One region of the Providencia sp. 2.29 genome, then DNA from elsewhere that is predicted to be linked to it. Evidence: predicted binding sites of a transcription regulator. Region 1 holds the regulator's gene; the other holds the start of a gene.

What was found. Region 1 encodes LexA, which represses DNA repair genes until DNA is damaged. Its sites were predicted from a motif close to TNCTGTATGTACATACAGNA; they were not measured.
Region 2: a site for LexA is predicted at 2,732-2,751, ahead of uvrA (excinuclease ABC subunit UvrA). Genes of this name have one in related genera too.

Annotation. Positions count from the first base shown of each region.
Region 1 covers NZ_CP065420.1:465,770-469,962, forward strand. Annotated here, with positions in the region: gene plsB (glycerol-3-phosphate 1-O-acyltransferase PlsB) at 1-1,039, opposite strand, end outside; gene I3B46_RS01995 (diacylglycerol kinase) at 1,166-1,540, shown strand; gene lexA (transcriptional repressor LexA) at 1,677-2,300, shown strand; gene zur (zinc uptake transcriptional repressor Zur) at 2,467-2,982, opposite strand.
Region 2 covers NZ_CP065420.1:569,661-573,853, forward strand. Annotated here, with positions in the region: gene uvrA (excinuclease ABC subunit UvrA) at 1-2,669, opposite strand, end outside; gene I3B46_RS02455 (single-stranded DNA-binding protein) at 3,059-3,574, shown strand.

The DNA of each region.
Region 1 (4,193 bases):
GGAAAATAGGCCCCGCTGGCCAGAAATTCAAGTTGATACCTGCCGCGATATGAGGAGGAACTAAGCCTTGATGATATAAAACGTATGACAGCAGCAAGTAATCCATGTGGCTGCGATGAGAAGGCACATAAACGATTTCATGACCATCTTGCGCCAATTGGCGAACCCGCTCGGCATGCTGAACGTTGATCCCTTGATATAAGCGGTTCCAAGTCCAACTTAACACTCGGTCAGTAAGACGTATCGCTTCATAAGAGAAGTTAGCGGCAATTTCTTCCATCATATTGACGGCATTTTGCTGAGCTTTCTTCAGTGGAATTTTTTTGCTACGGGCTTCGTCTTCAACCGCCTTTTCAATGGCTTTTGAGGTTAGCAGCTTATTGAATAGCTCTTGGCGAACAGGCAATTTAGGGCCAACAGCAGCAAGGCGTTGGCGTGAATAGTGAATACGCGCGACCCGTGCAAGTTTATTCGCAATAATAGTATCTGTGCCATGTTCTTGCGCCATCAAGCCCATCGACACTGGAGGGGAAAAGCGAACAAAGCTATCTCGCCCAAGCCAGATTATGGCAAAGAACTTTTGAATACCGTTAAGTAAACGCAATGGCGGCGCCGGTGTATGCCCTTCACGCCCAGGAGAGCGACCGAACATGACAGAAGCCGGTAGCATTTGGATATCAAGATTCGGATTACTACGATGCAAATCTAAGTAGGCATGGAATACCTTCACCGATTCTTTACGTGGATTAGGAGAATAATAACGAAATACTCTAGGGCCATCATCAATAAAGACGTAAGCCGGTAATTTAGTGCCATTAATGTCATTATCGACCAAAGGATCAGGTAGGCCGATAGATAAGCATTGGTGACGTAATGTTAAAAGGTCAGATTTAGAATGATATGGCAGCACATATAATGTGGGCCGACTGGTGTCCAATTCAAGTTCTGAAATAGGGTCCGTTGGAACGAGTTTGCTCTTTACCAGTAATTTAAGTGGTAAATTCAACGTGTTGTAATATATTTTACGCCATAGTGACATAAATGATTATAGCCTCTTGTTAACAATGCTTCGCAAGCATACCAGAAATCAACTGGCAAATCTGTTACTGACAATTAACTTTGACCGCAAAAAATGATTATTGTTTTGTAATTTTGAGGAATAAATATGGCAAACCAAACTAAGGGATTTACGCGTGTAATTAAGGCTGCGGGTTACTCCCTTAAAGGGTTGAAAGCAGCTTGGGTCAATGAGGCTGCATTTCGGCAAGAATCCGTTGCGGCAATACTTGCTGTCATTATCGCGTTGTGGCTGGATGTTAGCTATATCGACCGATTATTATTGATTAGCTCTGTTGTACTGGTCGCTATCGTAGAATTAATTAACAGTGCAATAGAGGCGGTCGTGGATCGTGTAGGAAGTGAATATCATGAGTTGTCTGGACGAGCGAAAGATATTGGCTCGGCGGCTGTGTTTATCACGATTGGGTTAGCTTTAGTTATTTGGGCGACGATATTGTGGCAGCATTATTTCGTTGGCTAGTCAGAAATTATCGAAAACAGAGCGATTATCGGTGAGATTACTGGCAAATATGGCATTCGAGTGATTTAAGTGTTTCAAATCTTCATTTACCTGTATATACTCACAGTCTGACTGTATAAACAAACAGGGGAACGAAATGAAAGCACTGACCGCTAGACAACAGCAAGTTTATGATCTGGTGCGCGATCACATTTCTCAGACGGGTATGCCACCTACACGTGCTGAAATAGCAGCAAGCCTTGGTTTTCGTTCGCCTAATGCGGCAGAAGAGCATCTTAAGGCCTTAGCTCGTAAAGGGGTGATAGAGATTGTTTCAGGGGCTTCTCGTGGTATCCGTTTACTGCTTGAAGAAGAAAATGATCCTGAAATTCAGGGGCTACCTTTAATTGGGCGTGTCGCTGCCGGCGAACCTTTATTAGCGCAAGAGCATATTGAAAGTCATTATCAGGTTGATCCTGAGCTATTCAAACCACATGCTGACTTTTTATTGCGTGTTAATGGGATGTCGATGAAAGATATCGGGATTATGGATGGTGACCTGTTAGCTGTTCATAAAACACAAGATGTCCGTAATGGGCAAGTGGTTGTGGCGCGTATTGAAGATGAGGTTACGGTAAAACGCTTTAAGCAACAAGGTAACCGCGTTGAGTTAATCGCCGAAAACCCAGAGTTTGCACCTATTATTGTCGATTTACGTCAACAAAATTTCACTATTGAAGGATTAGCGGTAGGTGTGATTCGCAATGGTGATTGGTGTTAATATTGGTCTTATAACCACCCTTCAAAATATTGCTGGCAGATTTTACTGTTTTCTAATATCAACCTAGGTTTGTCACTAGGTTATTAAATTAGATAAAAAGTCTGCCACTCTATTTAAGTGCTCCCTCAGCAAGTACCTACTATCAGCAGTAATTCTACGCCACTTCTTATTTCTTCTTTGTGATAACCGGTTGCTCATGGTTGTGTTCACAATGTTCATGATCCTGGCAAGTGCTGAGTTCGTAACATTCATGACATAATCCATGATTTTCTACCACAGTGTGTCTCAGGTGAAATTGGTGGCTGTTTGCAAGAGACATAATTGCTGTTTCAATTGTTGTGCAATCACTCTCTGTGACACTTCCGCAATGATCACAAATCAACATTACTGAGATATGACTCGGGTTATCGAAATGGTGACAGATAACATAACTATTTGTTGATTCTATTTTATGAATAAACCCTTGCTCTATTAAGAACTCTAAGCCTCTATAAATCGTTGGTGGTTTTGCTTGAGGCTCTACCTCTCTTAATAAATCTAATAAGTCATAAGCACTGATTGCGCCATGTTGCTGTGCAATCAGGCGTAAAACAGTTTCTCTTTGCGGTGTGAGCCGAACGCCTCTTGATTGGCAAATTTTTTCGGCCATCACTAGCAGTTTATCTTCACTCATTTTTTTCATGGTAATTGACCTTACATCAAAACTGAAAATTGCTGTTGTAAACAAGTTTACCATAACTTCATTGCAGATAGAGATGGAAATAAGAAGAGAGCAAAAGGGCTAACATAGAGAAAAATAGTTATTTATCAAAAACAAGAATGAAAATTTTAATCCGCAATATCGGACAAAAATAGAGTCATATTACATTTTAAATGTATCGCTTGAGGTTAATTGTCATAACACAGTTTGGGCGTTTTTCTTAACCGTCAGTAATTGTGAGGCTTTAGGCTAGGCTTTTCTGTTAGACCGATGTTTATCGGTAAACGGCACAAAACTGCCGATTTTGGGATGCTATAACCGTCTACGGTCATTAACCTTATAAAATTAAGGTGTAAAATTTAAAATTATGCATTTTGTTTTTTGTATCTCAATAGCGGTTAAATATTCTATTTAAGATGTCTTATTTAATTAAAATAAAGCGATAATTTGTGACTTAAGGTACTTTGTAAGTATTTTTTCGTCAATAGAAGCAACAATCACTAGGCTATTATGGGGAGTGTCTTTTTATGAATAGTTAAAAGGTCGTCTGCAATATCAATAAACTTCATTAGTGGATAATTAATTTGTAATAAAAAATTAGTAGAGGCATAAATAGAGTAGTATTTACTTAGTTATATATTCTAATGTATTTATTTAGCGAATATTGTTTCACTGCCCGTGACCCACATAATCAAAAATAAATCTTGAGTTTCATATCACTTTATTTTTCTAGTTATAAACTCATACCGCGAGAAGTCTTTGAAATACTTCTATCATCTTCTTTATAGATGAATATCTTTATATTCTCTCACTTCACCCTTAGATAAAGGAATATCATCGTTCACTACTAAGCGACTGCATATGAGGCATGTTTCCCCTATCTATATAGGAGAACAGCGTTGATATGTTTAGGATTATCATGGTTTTTTAAAGGTAACGATTAGAGATAGAGCATTGCTATTGAAAAATTACTCTCTTGAGTGGAGATACATCTTTGTATCTAAGTAAAGTAATGCCATAAGTTTAATTAAAAAATAGCCATTTGGTGAAATTCTAAATAAAACCAAAGGGTAATCATTACACTCAAAGCGGATGACACGAAAAGTAAAGAACTGTTACATTTAGGGTGAATGTCAATTAAGACTTATCTTACAACAATTCAACCACATAGATTTAATTATCTTCTTTTGTGT
Region 2 (4,193 bases), 100 kb from region 1:
TGTTCAATGACGACAATCGTATTGCCTTGGTCACGTAATTGATGTAGTACCGTCAAGAGCTGCTGAATATCGGCAAAATGCAGCCCAGTGGTTGGCTCATCAAGGATATAGATGGTTTGCCCAGTACCGCGTTTCGATAGCTCACGAGCCAGTTTCACACGTTGTGCTTCACCACCGGATAAGGTCGTCGCTGATTGGCCTAAGCGGATATAGGATAACCCCACATCCATCAAGGTTTGCAGCTTACGAGCCAGTGCTGGCACAGCATCAAAGAAATCACGAGCCTCTTCGATAGTCATATCAAGCACTTCGTGGATACTTTTGCCTTTATATTTTATCTCTAATGTTTCGCGGTTATAGCGCTTACCTTTACATTGATCACAGGGCACATAAACGTCAGGTAAGAAGTGCATTTCAACTTTGATAACACCATCACCTTGGCAGGCTTCACAGCGCCCCCCTTTAACGTTAAAGCTAAAACGACCTGGATTGTAGCCACGAGTACGAGATTCCGGTACACCAGCAAATAACTCACGAATCGGTGTAAACACCCCTGTATAAGTCGCTGGATTTGAGCGAGGCGTTCGCCCGATAGGGCTTTGGTCGATATCGATGACTTTGTCAAAGTGTTCAAGCCCTTCAACATCAAGATAAGGTGCTGGTGTAATTGTGGTGGCACCATTCAATTGACGTTGTGCGATAGGGAATAAGGTATCGTTGATCAATGTGGATTTCCCTGAACCCGATACCCCAGTGATACAGGTAAATAGGCCAACAGGAAGCTTTAAGGTCACATTTTTCAGGTTATTCCCTTTAGCGCCAAACAGTTTGAGCATCTTGTCTTTATTGACGGGAACCCGTTTTTTAGGGATATCAATGCGCCGCTCGCCACTTAGGAACTTGCCTGTTAAAGAGTCTGTATTGGCGACAATATCTTCTAAGGTACCTTGTGCAACGATTTGACCACCATGGACGCCAGCCCCCGGACCAATATCAATGATATGATCTGCGGCGCGAATAGCATCTTCATCGTGCTCTACCACAATAACGGTATTACCTAGATTGCGTAGATGAATGAGGGTTTCCAACAAGCGATCATTATCGCGTTGATGGAGACCGATCGACGGTTCATCCAGAACATACATGACCCCGACAAGGCCTGCACCAATTTGGCTAGCGAGACGGATACGTTGCGCCTCACCGCCCGATAAAGTATCTGCCGAACGAGAAAGCGTTAAGTAATTAAGACCAACATTCACCAAAAATTTTAATCGGTCACTAATTTCTTTAAGGACTTTTTCTGCAATTTTTGCCCGTTGCCCGCTGAGTTTAAGATTTTGGAAAAACGCCATCGCATGACCAATACTGTAGTCAGCAATTTCAGGCAACGTGGTATTTTCGACAAAAACAAAACGCGCCTCTTTACGTAAACGTGTTCCGTGACATGTCACACAAGGGCGATTGCTAATGTATTTGGCGAGTTCTTCCCGTACCGCCGTTGATTCCGTTTCTTTATAGCGGCGTTCCATGTTATTGAGCACCCCTTCAAAAGGGTGGTGACGAACCGTAATATCGCCGCGATCATTACGATATTTGAACTCAATCGTCTCTTTACCTGAGCCGTACAGAATAATTTTCTGAATGGAAGGACTCAGAGAATCATAAGGGGCTTCAACATCAAATTTATAATGCTCAGCAAGGGATTGCAGCATTTGGAAGTAGTAGAAGTTCCGGCGATCCCAGCCACGAATAGCCCCACCTGCGAGTGATATCTCGGTATTTTGGATCACCCTTTCAGGATCAAAAAATTGTTGAACACCAAGGCCATCACAGCTCGGACATGCCCCGGCGGGGTTATTAAAGGAGAATAAGCGAGGCTCTAATTCCACCATGCTATAGCCGCATACCGAGCAGGCAAAATTGGCTGAAAACACTAACTCTTCTGCGTCGGGATCATCCATATCGGCAACAATCGCGGTACCGCCGGATAGCTCAAGAGCGGTTTCGAAAGATTCAGCGAGGCGCTGTGCGATATCATCACGGATCTTAAAGCGGTCAACCACAACTTCAATGGTATGCTTCTTTTGTAACTCCAACGTTGGAGGATCGGACAGATCACACACTTCACCGTCGATACGTGCACGAATATAGCCCTGAGAGGCCAAGTTATCTAACAATTTGACATGTTCACCTTTGCGGTCTTTCACGACAGGGGCTAATAACATCATGCGACGATCAACAGGCTGTGCTAGCACGTTATCGACCATTTGACTCACGGTTTGAGCCGCTAGCGGAATATCGTGATCTGGGCAGCGTGGTTCACCTACACGGGCAAATAATAAACGTAAGTAGTCATGGATTTCGGTGATTGTGCCCACCGTTGACCTTGGGTTATGAGAGGTGGATTTTTGTTCAATCGAAATAGCGGGTGATAACCCTTCTATATGATCAACATCGGGTTTCTCCATCAATGAGAGAAATTGCCTTGCATAGGCGGATAAGGACTCTACATAGCGCCGTTGACCTTCTGCATAGAGTGTGTCAAAAGCTAATGATGATTTCCCTGAACCTGACAACCCCGTAATAACTATCAGTTTGTCTCGGGGGATGATGAGATTGATGTTTTTCAGATTATGAGTGCGGGCACCGCGTACTTCGATATTATCCATTTACCACTTCCCGGATGATTTGATAGTGAACAATCATAAGTGAATCATTATCGCACAATTCAGACTGAATGAATATACAGTGTTTTATTAAAAAACAGATTATAATCATGTGATCTTGAGTTGTCGCGTTGTTGATTATATTCATTCGCACTGAACAAGGCTGGTGTTTGCATTGTCGAATTATTAATGTATCGCGTAGCTGCACAGTAAATTATTCAGGTTGTCAGTTTGTGAACCTTCAAGAACGATACAATTTAAATTTTCAAAGCTGCTCGCAACTTGAGCAAGCTACATCTATTTTAGTATGCAATTCGTATGCATTATGGGTTGGTCGTGCTAAACTTCACGACTAATACAGAGATTAAATTTAATGGATCAGGAGTGTTTAAATGGCCAGCAGAGGCGTAAATAAAGTAATTCTTATCGGTAACTTAGGGCAAGATCCTGAAATCCGTTACATGCCTAACGGTGGTGCTGTTGCAAACCTGACTCTGGCAACTTCTGAAAGCTGGCGCGATAAGCAAACTGGTGAAATGCGTGAGAAAACAGAATGGCATCGTGTCGTGATTTTCGGCAAATTAGCTGAAGTTGCTGGTGAATATCTGAAAAAAGGTTCTCAAGTCTATATTGAAGGTTCTTTGCAGACTCGCAAATGGCAAGACCAAAGTGGTCAAGACCGTTACACCACTGAAGTTGTGGTTAACATCGGTGGCTCAATGCAAATGTTAGGCGGTCGTGGTGGCGAATCATCAGGCCAAAGCCAAGGTGGTCAAAGCGGTTGGGGTCAGCCTCAGCAACCAGCGGCTCAGCAATTCAGTGGTGGCGGCGCCCCAGCGCGTTCACCAGCACCTGCGCCACAAAGCAGCGAACCACCAATGGACTTCGATGACGATATTCCGTTCTGATTGGAATAAAAATTCGAATTAAAGTAGATCTGAGGTTTTTTTAGCCGTCTGATTTACAAAGTGCAGAAAACAAACTTCAGCCTTCTAAGTGTGAGAACATTTAGAAGGTTTTTTGTTTTAGACAAATGTTGGGTGTTGAATAAATACTAGAAATATTATTTTTATTTAGGTAAATAGTGGTCGTTCCCTCTCTTTTCACCAATCAGAATCATTCCATTAGACTGAAAGATAATTCCCTAAAAGAAGCTATATGTAATGGCTAACAATACGGAAAGAGTGTTTGTGCTTTTACCAAATGAATTTATTGTTTCAGAAGCATTTTAATATCAATAAATTGAACAGAAATTTGAGAACGTTCGCAGTTTTTTACCTCCGGCTGGAAAAGGTAAAATGTGGCTTTATTATGCAGTTCATGAAGCGAGAAAATAATAATGGAAGTCGTGCTATTGCCTTTAAATATAAATAATATTAATGCAGTTGATATTTTTTGTTTCCTATTAGCTTGAATGAATACACGTGATATTCAGGTTGAAAATCGATGCTCTAAATTATCAGGCTGTTTGAATATAGCGAACATTATGCAATTTCACGACTTGTTGCTACCCAAACTTATCAACGG